DNA from 4 places in the Lactiplantibacillus paraplantarum genome. Region 2 is predicted to be linked to each of the others. Evidence: predicted binding sites of a transcription regulator. Region 2 holds the regulator's gene; each other region holds the start of a gene.

Region 1 (4,223 bases), 290 kb from region 2:
TTTTCAAATACCGTTCATAAATCCCAGAAGTCACGATTGACTTATTCTTGGCTGGTAGTGAACCAATCGCAGTCCCCCGAGAAGCTTTCGGATCTTGGATGCCGACTGTCCAATTGCCAGACTTGGTGCCCTTAGGACTGTCACCCAAAACGTAAATATTGCCGCCAAGATCAATAATGGCCGTTGAAACCCCATGATCCAATAAATAAGTCTTCACTTGATCGGTCATGTATCCTTTGGCAATCCCACCAAGATCCAATTGCATGCCCTTTTCTTCAAGATAGACGGTTCGCTTTTTATCATTTAACTTAACTTTCTTATAATCAACCAATTTAACATTTTGATCAATTTCTTGCTGAGTTGGCACTTTGGCATCCGAAAAACCAATGTGCCACAGTGATGTAATCGGTCCAATTGCTAAATCAAAAGATTCGTCTGAATTCTTACTATAGTAGTAGGCCGCTTTGATCATCGGATAGATATCTTTACTAACCTTGACCGGATTTTTCCCAGCTGCCGCATTGATTTTATCGATTTCAGAGCCTTTTTGGTTGACCGTGATCTTTTTAGCTTCCGATTTTAATAACTTGAACGCCCCGGCTAGCACCTTATCTTTGCCCTTATTATAAATCCGCAGCGTTACCACGGTTCCCATCATGAACTGCGTATCCTCAATTGGTGTCTTTACAACCTTAGTTGGCTTAGGGCGACTACTAGCCGCATCTTTGTTGCTCGTACTAGTGCTACACGCCGTCAATGGCACAATCATTGCCATAATTAGCCCAATTTGAATCCATTTTTTTAGCTTCATTCCTAATACTTCCCCTATTTATAATTTCAATCGTCATTATACCAAAGTTTGGCATCATTCGGTGATCCCGATTGGCCAACCACCACTTTACACTACCGAAAGAAGCTTAATTTTCATACCTACTGATTCAGCTTCAATAAAAAACAAAAGGCCCTCAGCATGCGCCTCAGGCCTCAGAAAAATTTAATAATTAAATTGCTTATTCAGAGAAAATCATGTTGTCAACGGTAATCGTATTCGTGTCGCCCTTTTGTGCAGCATTTTGCAATTGTTCCGCATACATGATGAAGGTGTTAGAAGATTCAGTGGCACCAGTCACAACGTCAACCTTAGTTGGGTCACTGCTCTTAACCAATGACTTGTTCAAAGCTGGTTGATAAGTCTTAGGGTTGGTCTTAGCAACTTTCTTCATTTGCTTGTTGTAAGCGGCATCGTCAACCTTGGACTTGCCATTCTTGTTAACTTGGTTGTATTCAGACTTCGTAATCTTGTTATCCTTAACCGTAATTGCGAAGGTGACTTTGTACCCATGTGAGTAATTCTTTTCGTTCAACTTGTAAGTACCGTCTTTCATCTTGGCACCGTTGTCAATCTTGATCGTAGACTTGTTACCCGCTTGAGCAGCTTGAACTAATTGCTGGGTATAGTTTTGGAATGTCTTTGATGATTCAGTGGCACCAGTCACAACGTCAATTGAACCAACGTTACCAGTCGCGGCAGAACCCGTCAAAGTCTTGTTCAACTTAGGCATGTAAGTCTTAGGATTCGTTCCGGCAATCTTCTTCATTTGTTTGTTATATGAAGTATCATCGGTCTTAGACTTACCGTTCTTGTTCACTTGATCATAATTAGACTTAGTGATTTTACCGTTGTTATTAACGGTAATGCTCATCTTAGTCCGGTAACCATGTGAATAATTTTCTTCTTCGAGGTTATAAGTACCCGCTTTCATTTTGCTACCAGCAGTTAATTTAGCAACCTTAGTTGTCTTAGCTGATGAGCTTGAAGATGAACTCTTCTTTGAAGAGCTTGAACTAGAACTTGAAGAACTACTGCCACAACCTGCCAAAGCTAAAGCTGAAATAGCCACAACTGAAGCACCTGTAATAACTGATTTGAATTTCATGATATCCCACTCCTAACCTTTTTGTATGAAAATTCACATTAATCTTAACGTTTAACGTCACAATAGTCAATCCTAATTCATTAAAAAAATAATATTTCACCCTAATAATGGCACTATTGGCAACGCTTCACGTTCAAACCATGCTCCCACTATTTTCGTGGCCCATATAATGTGATAGTTTATGCATTCTTCACAATAATTCATAGACAACCGCTTACATTATCGTTATAATTGTTAGTGGAATTATCTTTTTACACTATTTATTCAAGGGAGTTGTTACGCAATGGCAAAGAAAAATATTGTCGTTGTCGGTGCGGGGTTTGCTGGCGTCTACGCAACCAAAAAACTGTCTAAGCATTTTAAGAAAAATGCGGACGTTGAGATTACGTTGATCGACCGGCATTCATACTTCACGTATATGACTGAATTACATGAAGTTGCCACGGAACGGGTTGAACCTGAGCATATTCAATATGATTTGCAACGGTTGTTCGCACGACGGAAAAACGTTCGCCTCGTTACGGATACCGTAACAGGCATCGACAAAAAGTCACAAACAGTTACAACTGAACACGGGAGTTATCAATATGATCAACTCCTCATTAGCTTGGGTGGTGAATCTAACGATTTCGGCACACCAGGTGTTAAGGAACACGGTTTTGAATTGTGGTCCTTCGAACAAGCCATGGCCTTACGAGCTCATTTATCTGCAATTATTCGGCGCGGGGCGGCTGAGCTCGACCCTGCCAAACGCAAGGCGATGTTAACTTTCACCGTCTGCGGTTCTGGTTTTACCGGCTCTGAATTGATTGGTGAATTAATTGAATATCGTGACGTCTTGGCGCGGGATAACAAACTCGATCCTAGCGAAATCACGTTACAATTAGTAGAAGCCGCACCAACCATCATTAACATGCTCAACCGGACGCAAGCTGGTAAAGCTGCTAAATACATGGAAAAACATGGTGTTAATATCATGACTAACTCCATGATTACTGAAGTCTTTGAAGACCATGTTAACTTAAAGGGTAAGGATCCAATTCCAACCTACACGTTAATTTGGACAGCCGGAGTACGGGCTAACAGTATCGTTAAAAAGTTCGGTATCGAAACGAACCCTCGCGGTGGGCGTTTGTTAGCTAACGAATTCATGCAAGCTAAGGACAGCGACAACATCTTCTTAGCCGGTGATTCAACTAGTTACCAAGAACCCGACCAACCACGGCCAGTTCCACAAATCGTTCAAGGCGCTGAAGAAACAGCTGCTAAAGCGGTTGAAGGCATCATTAAGAACGTTGATCAGACAGACGTCACGATCAAGCCATTCAAAGGTGCTTACCAAGCATCCGTTGATTCGATTGGTTCTAAGTATGCCGTAGCACAAGTCTTAGACAAGTGGAACGTTTCTGGTTTTATTGCAGTGCTCTTAAAACACGCTATCAACTGGCTATACTACGTTCAGATTTTCTCAGGCTACTATTTATTCCAGTACTTCATGCACGAATTCTTCCGGACCCGCAACAACCGGAACGTCTTCCGCGGCTGGGTCTCTCGGGCCGGTAACGTGCTCTGGAGTGTTCCACTGCGGTTCTTCTACGGTGCTATGTGGTTATGGGATTGTTGGACTAAAGTTCAGGGTTCCGAATCGTGGTTTACTGATAAGTTACGCTTACCATTCGATTGGATTACCGTAGCAGCTACTAGTGGCGCTTCCCAAGCAACCAAGGCAGCTGCTACTAGCGGGGCCTCTGAAGCCGCAACGTCAACTGCTAAGGCAGCTAAGGGCGTTTTCAGTCTTTCATACATGTACGGTAAAGAACCACTGATGGTCTTTGACAAAATGCCGCATTGGTTCGAATCAATCACGAAGTTCTTTGTTCCGAACATGCAAATGGCACTCTTCTTCCAGAAGTTTATGACTTGTGTCGAAATCATTATCGCCCTTTGTATCTTCTTCGGACTCTTTACTTGGTTTGCAAATGCCGTCACTATTGGTTTAGTTGTCGTCTTCTGCTTATCAGGAATGTTCTACTGGGTCAACATTTGGATGGTCTTCGTTGCTTTAGCCTTGATGAACGGCTCTGGCCGGACATTTGGATTAGATTACTGGGTCGTTCCGTGGATGCAGAAACACCTCGGACACTGGTGGTATGGCAACGTTCGTTCACATTACGATGCTGTTAAAACCCGCTAGATGCGTTATAATTAATTAAATAGTTTCCCGATGGTTCGAGGGTGGCTTTTTCCCTTGAACCATTTTTTATGCCACTGAATTGGAGGGTTAGC
Region 2 (4,223 bases):
CGTTCTTCATACCTTCATTAACGATTGATTGCGTTAAGACCGTTGCAGTCGTCGTCCCATCACCAGCAATGTCATTAGTCTTTGAAGCAACTTCAGAAACTAACTTGGCACCCATGTTTTCGAAATGATCGTCCAATTCAATTGCTTTAGCAATCGTTACACCATCATTAGTAATTGTTGGTGAACCATATGATTGTTCCAAAACGACGTTGCGACCCTTAGGCCCTAACGTTGACTTAACTGTGTCAGCTAATTGATCGACACCTTTTAGCATCGCTGAGCGTGCATCTTCAGAGAACTTTAATTCTTTAGCCATTATCTCTATTCACCTCATGAATTTAATTTATTTTAAGTTGCGCAATTTAAATGGATTAGTCTTCGATTGCAACGATATCTTTTTCGTGCAATACCAAGTACTTAGCACCTTGATACTTGACTTCGGTACCGGCATACTTATCGAATAATACTTGATCGCCGACCTTCACGCTGGGGTCAACTTTTGTCCCGTTATCTAAAACACGACCGTCATTGACGGCAACAACCTTCCCGCTTTGGGGCTTTTCCTTGGCGTTATTGGCAATGACAATCCCACCAATTGTTTGTTCTTCTTCTTCTTGTTGTTGCAAGATAACGCGATCTCCTAATGGTTTTAACACGTGAATCCCTCCATTTATTCTTTTTTAGCACTCCGTAGTTCCAAGTGCTAATTACATTGTCAACTATATCATTTTAATTCAAGATTGCAAGTAATTTGTCAATTATTAGTCAAAGAATGTCAAATCGACTATAATGAAAATTACAGTTACCGCTACGCAACTTAAATTTAACTTTTAAAAGGACGTGAGTTGATGGTCAATCGCCGCCAATCAATCTTTATTCTCATTATTTACTTTATTATTTACGCACTACCAAGCGTTTTAGTTACCGCTTTTCATCAACTTGGTTCTCAAGTATTCGTCATTCAAACAGTTGATTACTTGGTCGGTGCTGTCCTGCTCATTTGGTTAGCTAGCCGAATGAAGGCTAAAAATGTGATTGAAAAGCATCCCAGCAATTGGAGCAAAACCATTCTTTGGGGATTGATCGGACTCGTGCTCGTCATCGTCGGCCAATTAATTATTCTAAAAATCACTGCATTATTAGGCCAGTCAACCGCCTCAACTAACACCACTACGCTCTTGACAGTTGGCCAGCAATACCCGGCCTTTTTCCTAGCAATCATTATCGGGGCCCCAATCATGGAAGAAATCGTCTTTCGCAAAGTTATCTTCGGTAATCTTAGCGCAGTCACTGGTAAGATTGGAGCAGCCTTAATTGCGAGCGTCCTATTTAGCTTCGCACACGCGGATGGTCACTTTATTCTATACGCATTTATCGGCCTCTTATTCTGTTGGCTATACCAACATACTGGTCGTATTCAAACTTCTATGACCGCCCACATCTTAATGAATGCATCGGTCGTATTACCAACACTGTTTGGATTACTGCATTAATCCAAACTAGCAGCTCTCAATAGCTGAAGCCGTCATTAAACCCTTGTTTTTAAGTAAAAAGCTGACACAAAAAGGTGCTCTGGGAACCAGTCCCGGGGCACCTTCTTTTACTATATAATATCTAAACTAAGACAGTGACTTAGTCTTGCGTCTCATTCTGATCGTCATGACCGGTTTCGCCCAATTGCTGCCCATAATGCTCAATAAAGTAGATCAATGTTTGCAATTCATTGGTCAAGTCAACGTTTTGAACCCGGACTGTTTCTGGAACCGAAATTCGTAACGGCGTGAAGTTCATGATTCCCTTCACGTTAGCATCAACCAAATCATCCGTAATTTCCTGAACGACCGTCGTTGGGACTGTCAAAATTGCAATTTCAATCTGTTGTTCGATCAATTGCTTCTTCAACTCAGTCATTGGGTACACTGGCACCCCGCTTTGAACCGTATTGGCAATCGCCTCGTTAACATCAAAGGCTGCTGAAATTCGGACATTACTATTTTTGTGAAAATTGAAGTTTAATAAGGCGTGACCTAAATTTCCGACCCCAATCAAGGCAACGTTCGTTAAGGTGTCTTGGTTCAAAATCTTTTTAAAAAATGCAAGCAACGTTTCAACATCGTATCCATACCCTCGTTTACCGAGCGCCCCAAAATACGAAAAGTCTCGCCGAATCGTTGCTGAATCTACTTTAACCGCCTCGGACAACTCGGTTGATGATACCCGCTTCTTATCTGCATCTAGTAAAATATTCAAGTAGCGGTAATAAATCGGTAACCGTTTTGCCGTTGCCCGTGGAATTTTTGTTTCTGCCATTCGGACGCGTCCTCCTATATAAAAGTTTGTGAATTTGCTGACACTATTCTAGCATAACCTACGACTTTGTGAAATAATAATTACTTATTATTCCAAATAATTGGGCAAACCGTTGCAATATGCTACAATTATGTCACGAATCAAATGTGAAAGGAGCTTAATAAAGCGTGATTTTACTACAAGTACAGCAGGTTATGCGGCGTTTTGGTGCCGATGTCTTGTTCGATAACGTACAAATGGACATTCAAGAGCACGCCCGTGTGGCCCTCGTTGGTCGCAATGGCGCCGGCAAATCAACCTTACTTAAAATGATTGCTGGTGAGACTGTGCCTGACGAAGGCCAGATTTCGATGCGCAAGGGACTGACAATTGGTTACTTGGCCCAGGACCAAGGCCTAGACAGTCATAATACAATCTGGGAAGAGATGAGTAGCGTCTTCGCCGAGTTGCATGCAATTGAAACCCGAATGCATCAACTCGAAAATCAACTCAGTGATCCGGCTATCATGAACGATGAACAGGCCTACCAACAAACTTTAAAAACTTATGACCAAATTCAAACAGAATTTCAGCAGAAAAACGGTTACGGGTACCAAGCTGAAATCCGGGGTGTTTTACACGGATTTCAATTCGACGCCGATGTCTATGATAAATCAGTCACTGAACTATCAGGTGGGCAAAAGACGCAGCTAGCACTCGCCAAATTATTACTTGAAAAACGCGATTTACTTATTCTTGACGAACCAACTAACCACTTGGATGTTGAGACTTTAACTTGGCTAGAAAGTTATTTACAGTCGTATACAGGCGCATTGCTTATTGTCAGCCATGACCGTTACTTCCTAGACCGAGTCGTTAATGAAGTTTATGACCTGTCGCACCATGAAATGGTCCATTATACCGGCAACTACGATCAGTTTGTTCAAGAAAAAGCGGCACGTATTCAAGCTCAGTGGAAACACTACGAAAAACAACAAGCCGAGATTAGTAAGCTTGAAGACTTCGTTAACCGTAATATTGTGCGGGCTTCCACGACAAAACGCGCCCAGGCCCGACGCAAACAACTCGCTAAGATGGACCGACTTGATCGCCCTGACAATGATGAGAAAACGGCCCACTTTGGCTTTCACGCCGCCAAACAAAGTGGCAACATCGTTTTGACCGTCAAAGACGCTGCCGTGGGTTATGATGGTCGGATCCTGTCAGAACCAGATAATCTCAGCGTCAAAAAACATGAAGCGATTGCCATCGTCGGTCCGAACGGGATTGGCAAATCAACCTTCCTCAAGAGTATTTTGGGCCAAATTCCATTCATTAAAGGTCAGGCCGTGTTTGGCACTGGCGTCGTCACTGGTTATTATGACCAAGAGCAACGCAACCTTAATGATAAGAAAACGGTATTGGGTGAGCTATGGGATGAACATCCAACCACGCCCGAAAAAGATATCCGGACTATCCTAGGAAGCTTTCTCTTTACTGGAGAAGACGTTGATAAACCCGTTCACGCACTATCTGGTGGCGAACGGGCCCGGTTACTATTGACTAAACTCGCCATGCAAAACGACAACTTCTTAATTCTTGATGAACCGACGAACCATTTAGATATTGACAGTCGTGAAGTGTTAGAAGTGGCCCTCAACGATTTCGATGGCACCCTACTCTTTGTTTCACATGACCGTTATTTTATTAATCAAGTTGCTACCAGTGTCGTAGAAGTCTCACCAGAAGGAACTGAACTCTTCTTGGGCGACTACGATTATTATATTGATAAAAAGCAGGAGCAGGCTGAAATCGCAGCAGCCGCTGCTAGTCAGGCCGCTGAAGAAACTGCCAGCGCTGGGGCCACTGACCCAACTAGCGCAGCCACTGCCACTCCCCGTTCGACGGGCCAACAAAATTATCAGGCTAGCAAG
Region 3 (4,223 bases), 650 kb from region 2:
ATCATGCGCAAAGTTCCGGCATGTCAAGTTACTGTAGGTGATATTAATGATCAAGAAGCCTTGATACAAGCAATCGCACAAAGTGATATTTTGGCTAACGCGACTAAGGCTGGCATGGCACCAAATGTTGAACAAACTAATATTAAGGATATGACCGTTTTTCGTTCTGATTTAGTTGTGACAGATACTGTTTATAACCCTGCTACTACTAAGATGTTATCAGATGCAGCTGAACATGGAAGTAAAACGATTGGCGGTAAGGGGATGCTGGTTTGGCAAGGTGCCGCAGCGTTTAAACTGTATACGGGCCAGGAGATGCCCGTTGAGGAAGTAACACAACGCTTCTTCTCAGATGATGGGGGACGTTAAGATGACAAGTAACACAACAAGTAATACAAATTCAAATCGAAAATATTATGTAACAGCGCTAGCATTATATTTTGCCTATTTTATTTTAGGAATTGCTTCTTCCATAATGGGGCAATACAAGACTGAGTTTGCCAAAGCCTGGGGTGCATCGACGCTAGCTAATGGAACGATTGATGTTAGTATGGTGGTTTCTGTCATTGCTGCATACGGGTTGGGACGATTGATTGCGTATCCATTTGCCGGACCGGTATCTGATAGAATTGGGCGCCGCATTAGTGGCTTTATTGGAATTGCGTTATATGCCGCATTCTTCTTTGGCATGATCAGTGTTCACAGTATGTGGTGGGCGTATGCAATTGGTATTGTTAACGGGATTGCAAATTCATTTTTGGATACTTGCGTGTCACCGAGTGTGATGGAAATTTTTCCTAAATCAGCCTCAATTGCCAATTTGTTTACGAAATTTGCAATCACGGTGGCCCAGTTTGTACTACCATTTGTTATTGGTTTAGTTGCCAGCGCTCAAATGTCATATCAGGTTATTTTTATTGGATGTGGTATTTTAATGATTGCCGATGCAATCTTAGTTTTGTTTCTGCCATTTCCTAAGCAGGATAAAGCAACTGTTGAGGCTAAAGCGACTACTGACAAGCCAAAGCATCGTTTTACACCGGCCTCAATTGCGTCAATCTTAATCGGTTTTACTAGTTCAGCCACATTTATGATTTGGCTAAATTGTAATCAAGAATTGGGCACGAGTTACGGTATCAAAGATCCCAGCATCTTACAATCGTTTTATGCAGTTGGTGCAACGGTAGCGGTCTTGTTGACGGCGCAATTTATTCATATGGGCCTAAAAGAGACGACTGTATTAGTCTTATATCCAAGTATTTCAATTGTGATGTTGTTGTTGTGCTATTTCATTAATAGCCCAGTTATTCTCTACATCGGTAGTTTTGTTATTGGTTACGCTGCCGCTGGTGGTGTGCTACAGTTAGCAACTTCCACGACTATTGGTTTCTTTCCAGATAGCAAAGGCTTAGTGACATCGCTTGTAATGATTGCCTCAAGTGTTGCTAATTATGCCGTATTATCGGCTGCTGCATACCTGACGAAAGTTACCGGTGCTGATGCGCCACGGATGATAATTCTAATGAACATTGTGATTACTTTAATTGGGGTTGGTTTAGCATTGATTGTGAAACATGGTGGTCGGTCAACACATACGTCGGCTGCTTCCGGTGTTGAAAGTTAATTAAAAATTGCGCCTTCAATAAAGGCGCAATTTTTAGATTGATCGTTCTTGATTAGTGTAATGTTGCCAACAGTAACTGCGGATAAATTCTTGGAAACGATGAACAGCAGGTGTAATAAAACCACTGCGACGAACGACTAAGTAAATTTGATGTTGTAATGGCTGATCAGCTAAGTGTTTGATTTGAACACGCTCGGGATTTAAAAGTGGTAGGTAGGGCATTAACGCGACACCCATATTGTAACGAACAAATCCAGCCATAGTATGATCCTCTTCCACTTCATAAGCTACCTTGGGCTGAACGTGGGCTGCTGACAAGATTTGGTCGATTAATGGTCGTAAGCCGCTGTTCTGTGAAAATAAGATCATTGGATAGGGTGCTAGGTCTTCAACGTGTAGCGGATTCTTTTGTACCATGGGGTGATCATTTGGAACAACCGCAACGATTTCTTGTTGAACTAGCGGGATAAAGTCAAAGAGATGAGCAGTTAGTTGCTCACCTAGTTTATCGACGTTAGAAGCTAGCACGATGTCGTATTTTTCATCGGCTAGTGCTTGCAGGAGTACGCCAGAATTTCCCTGACCAAGTTCAAAAGTAATTGCTTGGTTTTCAGTTTGATTCTTAAAGTGGGACAGTAATTCGGGAACTAGTTGCTGTCCAAGGGTGTAGGTAAATCCTAATTTAACGTGCCCGGTATCTGGATCCATAAGTTGTTTGACGAGTTCGTTGCCTTGTGATAAATCATTTAAAGTAGCAGTGACGTATTTCAAATAAACACCGCCAATTGATGTTAACTTGATATTACGGCCATCTGCTTCAAAAAGTGGAACCCCCAATTCGTGTTCGAGCTTTTTGATGGCATAACTCAACGAAGGCTGTGAGATACCTAAGTTTTCGGCAGCCTTTGCCATATGTTGTGTTCGAGCTAGCTCTTTGAAAAAAACTAAATGTCTTAAATTCATGAGGAATGCTCCTTTACTCATAGATAACTTTGATGATTTAAACAACTCATCTATATTTATTATATTAAACTAATTTGCTAACATAACAAGTGAATTGAGTAACAAACAGATAAAAATAATATTTAGGAGTGGTTTTTGATGGCAGAACGAATTGATGGGCATACTTTATTGATTGGTTTAATGGCGTATCCAATTCGTCATTCAATGTCCCCAACTATGCATAACAATGCTTTTGCTAAATTAGGACTGAATTACGCTTACTTAGCATTTGAAGTGACGAATGAAACGCTGCCAAGCGCAATTGAGTCAATCAGAACACTTGATATGCGTGGCTCCAATATTTCAATGCCAAACAAGCAAAAAGTGATCCCATTGCTTGATAAACTTGATCCAGCAGCCAAAATGGTGGGTGCGGTTAATACAATTGTTAATGATGATGGTGTTTTAACAGGTTATACAACTGATGGCATCGGATTTATGAAAGCGCTCGCGGATGAAGGCTTGGATATTCGTGGACATAAAATGACGCTAGCTGGTGCTGGTGGTGCCGGGACTGCGATTGCAGTTCAGGCTGCGTTGGATGGTGTCAAAGAAATATCTATTTTTAATATGCACGATGCAACATGGGCAAATGCCGAACGGAACGTTAAACTAATTAATGAGCAGACGGACTGTCACGCCACTTTACACTCATTAGAAGATCGTGATGATTTTAAACGGGAAATCCAAAGCTCTTATATTTATACTGATTCGACGGGTGTCGGAATGAAGCCACTTGAGGATAAGACGCTTGTGGACGATCCTAGTTGGTTCAGCTCAGACCAAATTGTCTTTGATACAGTATATGCACCACGAACAACTAAATTAATGAAGGTGGCTCGTCAAGCAGGGTTGAAGCATGTTTATAATGGTTTAGGTATGATGCTTGAACAAGGTGCAGCAGCCTTTAAGCTGTGGACTGGTGAAGATATGCCAGTTGATTATATTCATCAGATTCTGTTTAGTGATGATCAGGACAAATAATTGATGACAGGAGGCAAGTTAAGATGCAACCAGTGATAAAGCTACGAAACATTGAACTTGGTAGCGGTCGGCCTAAGTTGGCAGTGCCTATTACAGGAACGACGATTAATGATATTTTAGCAGCGACGACACCGATCTTAGCTGCACAGCCAGATGTCGTTGAATGGCGAATTGATTTCTTCAAGGATGTAACTAATCCTGAACAGTTGAAGTCAGCCGGTCAGCAACTTCGCCAGGCTTTAGGTGATATTGCCTTATTAACCACCTTTCGAACTAAAGGTGAGGGCGGCGAATTAGCATTATCAGATGCTGAATATTTTAAACTATGTGAGACGGTCTTAGATGGTGGGTTCACGGATGCATTAGATGTTGAACGTTACCATGACGAACAAGCTGTTAAGCAAATTGTTGCAGCAGCTCATGAGCATCAAGTAGTTGTGATCATGAGTAATCATGATTTTGATAAAACGCCGGCGGTTGCTGAGATCGTTAAGCGACTGACTAGTATGGTCGATTATGGTGCTGACGTTGCTAAGATGGCTGTGATGCCACAATCGGTGGAGGATGTCTTAACGTTACTGACAGCGACTAATATTGCACGCCAAACACTACC
Region 4 (4,223 bases), 160 kb from region 2:
TGGATGAGCGGCAAAATAGTTGGAAACATGCGACTAAACAGTTGTCGACCTTGAAAAAGTTGGAAAAGAACACTTATTTTGCGCGACTTGATTTTCATGAGAACGGTGAACCGAAGCCCGAAACCATTTATATTGGGCTAAGTTCGTTTTCCGATACACCGGATCACTTTTTGATTTATGATTGGCGGGCCCCAATTTCCAGTATTTATTACGACGGTGGTTTGGGTCACGTGACTTACCAGACTCCAGATGGTGAGCAGACCGTTAACGTGAAGTTGAAACGCCAACTGATGGTGGAAGATGGTCAAGTTGTGACTGTCTACGATACTGATGAAGCTGTGGGCGATTCGATGTTACTCGAAGTGTTGGACGAAAAGTCTGACGTGAAGATGAAGAGCATCGTCACAACAATTCAAAAGGAACAAAATACGATTATTCGTGATACGAGTTCCGACCTCTTGTTCGTGCAAGGGGCGGCTGGCTCTGGAAAGACGTCGTCAGTGCTGCAACGTGTCGCCTACTTGTTGTATCGTTACCGGGGTAATTTGACGGCTGGCCAAGTTATCTTATTTTCACCTAACCAGTTATTTAATGACTATATTAACCAGGTTTTGCCAGAATTGGGTGAGCAAAACATGGTCCAAATGACTTATTTCCAATATGCCTCATACCGGCTACCCCATATGCAGGTCGAGACGTTACAGCAACGATTTGAAACTGAAAACACACCGCAAATGGCGAAGATTACTAAGTTGGAAGGTAGCTTAGCCTTTTTCAACGCGGTTACCACGTATGGCCGGCATTTGGAACAAGCCGACATGCGGTTCCGCAATGTGACGTTGAATGATGAAGTGATTATTTCCCGGGAAAAGATTAAGTCAATCTACTATTCTTTCAATGAGAACTACCACTTAGCGAACCGTTTGTCAGCAACTAAGGAAGAATTAATCAAGATTTTGAATCGCAAGGTTGAATCGGAGATGCGTTCTAAATGGGTTGAAGAAGCGGTCCAAGACTTATCGCGCGAAGAAATCAATCAATTGTATGGCAATCAGCCGCGGGAGTTTAAGAATGGCGATAAAGAATTTAAGTTTCTAGCGCGTAAGATTGTGATGCAACGGCTTGGCAAGGCCCGGACACAAATTGTCCGCAATCGTTTCTTGAGTATCAATATGCAGTACGCGCATTTCCTACGTGAAGTGCCGAAGATTATTAAGCTGGCAGATTACGGAATTTCCACGGCTGACTGGGATGCTACGGTTGAACGTAAGCTGGCTGAAATTAAGGACCGGCATATTTCTTTAACGACCGTTTCGGCCTATATGTATCTGCATGATTTGATGACGGGGAAACATGGACAACGCGACATTCGGTTTGTCTTTCTGGATGAGATTCAAGATTACAACGCCTTTCAGCTAGCGTTCCTGAAGTTTAGTTTTCCAAAAGCGCGCTTTACGATGTTGGGAGATTTAAATCAGGCCATCTTTACAAAAGAAAATAGTCATTCGTTAATTAATGAATTGGCCACGCTATTTAACCCAGAAAAGACGCGGGTCGTACAGTTGACCAAGTCTTACCGCTCGACCCAGCAAATTACCGATTTTACTAAAGAAATTTTGGTGAATGGTGAAGCCGTGACCGCCTTTGACCGCCAAGGGGACTTGCCAAACGTGGTTGTGACAGCTGATTTTGAAGCGGGTGTTGATCAAGTGGTCGATCAATTAGCGATGAATGATTCTGAACGGGATACAACGGCAATTATCGGAAAATCTTTGGCTGAATGTAAGGCCTTGACTGAAGCGTTGAAGGCGCGAGGTGAGAAGGTCACGTTGATCCAAACAGAAAATCAACGGTTAGCTCCTGGCGTCATCGTCGTGCCGTCGTTCTTGGCCAAGGGATTGGAATTTGACGCGGTGATCGTGTGGAATGGTAATCAGGAAAATTATCAGCGTGAAGATGAACGGCAGTTACTATACACGATTTGTTCACGGGCGATGCACGAGTTAACGGTGGTCGCAGTTGGTAAGTTATCACCATTATTGACGCGTGTGGACCACAGTTTGTATACGTTGAATGAAGCAAAAGTTTAATTAGCAATATGATGAAAGCACCGCCTCCAGTTAGTGAGGTGGTGCTTTTTGTGAATAAAATCTTAAGGCAATCAATGGTAATGAGTATTAAAACAATTATCAGATTGTGTCGAAATATAAAAGAAAACGCTGTCATCATCAGTAGATAAGCGTTAAAATTAGTTCATCAAGTAGACGAATCGGTTGATGATCGAAATGGTTTAGTGCCGACTGCGACTACAATATCGTGAAGATGCTAACAATTAAACAGAAAGAATTGTTAGTAATTTGAGGAGGACGTGACTATGTCAATTACTGAAATGTTAGGCATTCAATATCCCATTTTTTCTGGTGCGATGATGCGGATTGCTACTCATGAATTAGTTGGAGCAGTTTCGGAGGCTGGTGGTCTCGGTGTTCTTGGTTCTGCAGGCCTAACCGCTGATCAATTGCGGACCGAGATTCGGGCAACTCGTCAGCTGACAGATAAGCCATTTGGTATCAATTTAATGTTACAGATGAAGAATTGCCCTGAACTGGCACAGGTCATCATTGATGAAGGCGTTAAGGTCGTCACGACCGGTGCGGGTAACCCGACTTCATATATTCCACCGTTACATGCGGCTGGTATTAAAGTGATTCCGGTGATTGCTTCGGTCCACCATGCTCACAAGATGGTGGCAGCCGGTGCGGATGCGGTGGTTGCGGAAGGTCAAGAATCAGGTGGACATATCGGTCAAACGTCGACAATGGCGTTATTGCCACAAGTCGTGGATGCCGTTGATATTCCAGTGATTGGTGCCGGTGGTGTCGGTGATGGTCGTTCAATCGCGGCGATGTTTGCACTGGGCGCGCAGGGTGTGCAATGTGGTACGATCTTCTTGACCGCTGAAGAATGTCCGGTTCCCGCTAGTTATAAGCAACGGGTACTGGCAGCCAGTGATACGGATACGATTGTGACTGGTCGCAGCCAGCGTGATCCCGTCCGTGCGTTAACTAACCCGATGCTAACGCAATACTTGCAATTGGAGCAAACTAACGCGCCGGTAGCAGAATTGCACGCGTTAGCGGACGGTTCATTTGCGAAAGCTGTTGAAGATGGCGATATGGAACATGGCACCCCAATGGCCGGCGAAGTGGCTGGAATGATGACAACTATTCGGCCGGTTAAGGAAATCATTACTGATTTGTTTAGTCAGGCTCAGGAAGTCGTGACACAGTTAAAAATTGAATGATGAACATTAAGATCGCTCGGCACTAGGCAATTATGATCTAGTATCGAGCGATCTTTTACTAATGGTTTTCAAATTAGATGGTCACTTTATTTCAATTTTAATCAGCGTTTGATAAGGGTTTCATGTTATAATCAACCCATTAATTTAGTAATGGTGGCAGACAGAAATTATGGAAGATCAGATGAACTACTATCGCTTTTCGCGAGAACAGTGGAAGCAATTTTACCGTAACAATCAACACCAAGTACCGTTGACCGCAGACAACTTACACGAAATCAAGGCGTTTAATGACCGGATTAGTTTGGATGATGTCCGGGATATTTATATGCCATTCGCGCATTTATTGCAGGCCAAGTATGAGCATTATTTATCGTGGCGGGAAACGGAGTCCGTCTTTTTACATCGGCAGAATCGCCAATCACCGTTTATCATTGGCGTGTCTGGAAGTGTGGCGGTCGGTAAAACGACGACGGCTCGGCTATTAGAAATATTATTTAAATATTTATATCCGGATCGGCGAACCCAGCTGATTACGACGGATGGTTTCTTATATCCCAATGCTGAGCTTAAAAAGATGCAGCTGATGGAACGCAAGGGCTTTCCAGAAAGTTATGATATGACGCGGCTAATCCAATTTTTAAATGATGTGAAGAGTGGTAAGCCTTTGGCGAAAGCGCCGGTGTATTCACATCAAACCTATGATATTGTACCGAATCGTTTTGACGTAATCACACATCCCGATATTTTAATTATCGAAGGTATTAATGTGCTGCAGCTACCTAGTAATCAAGCGATTTATATTAGTGATTTTACTGACTTTTCAGTGTATGTGGATGCGGATGCTGACCTAGTCGAGGATTGGTATTTGGAGCGCTTCAAGGCGTTAATGAAGACCGCTTTCCAAGACCCGTCGAACTAT

What was found. The regulator Rex, encoded in region 2, represses fermentation and respiration genes when NADH is low (regulators of the CRP and FNR family bind a similar motif). The targets are predictions, from matches to a motif close to TTGTGAANTANTTCACAA.
Region 1: a site for Rex is predicted at 1,959-1,976, ahead of pplA (extracellular electron transfer flavoprotein PplA). Genes of this name have one in related genera too.
Region 3: a site for Rex is predicted at 2,675-2,692, ahead of LP667_RS15035 (shikimate dehydrogenase). Genes of this name have one in related genera too.
Region 4: a site for Rex is predicted at 2,139-2,156, ahead of LP667_RS03550 (nitronate monooxygenase). Genes of this name have one in related genera too.

What each region holds. Positions count from the first base shown of each region.
Region 1 is NZ_CP032744.1:872,621-876,843, reverse strand. It holds gene LP667_RS04225 (FAD:protein FMN transferase) at 1-811, opposite strand, end outside; gene pplA (extracellular electron transfer flavoprotein PplA) at 1,011-1,937, opposite strand; gene LP667_RS04215 (FAD-dependent oxidoreductase) at 2,221-4,131, shown strand.
Region 2 is NZ_CP032744.1:584,542-588,764, reverse strand. It holds gene groL (chaperonin GroEL) at 1-316, opposite strand, end outside; gene groES (co-chaperone GroES) at 372-656, opposite strand; gene LP667_RS02805 (CPBP family intramembrane glutamic endopeptidase) at 849-1,493, shown strand; gene LP667_RS02800 (redox-sensing transcriptional repressor Rex) at 1,633-2,310, opposite strand; gene LP667_RS02795 (ABC-F family ATP-binding cassette domain-containing protein) at 2,478-4,223, shown strand, end outside.
Region 3 is NZ_CP032744.1:3,070,570-3,074,792, reverse strand. It holds gene aroE (shikimate dehydrogenase) at 1-369, shown strand, start outside; gene LP667_RS15045 (MFS transporter) at 371-1,624, shown strand; gene LP667_RS15040 (LysR family transcriptional regulator) at 1,658-2,587, opposite strand; gene LP667_RS15035 (shikimate dehydrogenase) at 2,726-3,610, shown strand; gene aroD (type I 3-dehydroquinate dehydratase) at 3,634-4,223, shown strand, end outside.
Region 4 is NZ_CP032744.1:747,023-751,245, forward strand. It holds gene helD (RNA polymerase recycling motor HelD) at 1-2,090, shown strand, start outside; gene LP667_RS03550 (nitronate monooxygenase) at 2,375-3,304, shown strand; gene coaA (type I pantothenate kinase) at 3,474-4,223, shown strand, end outside.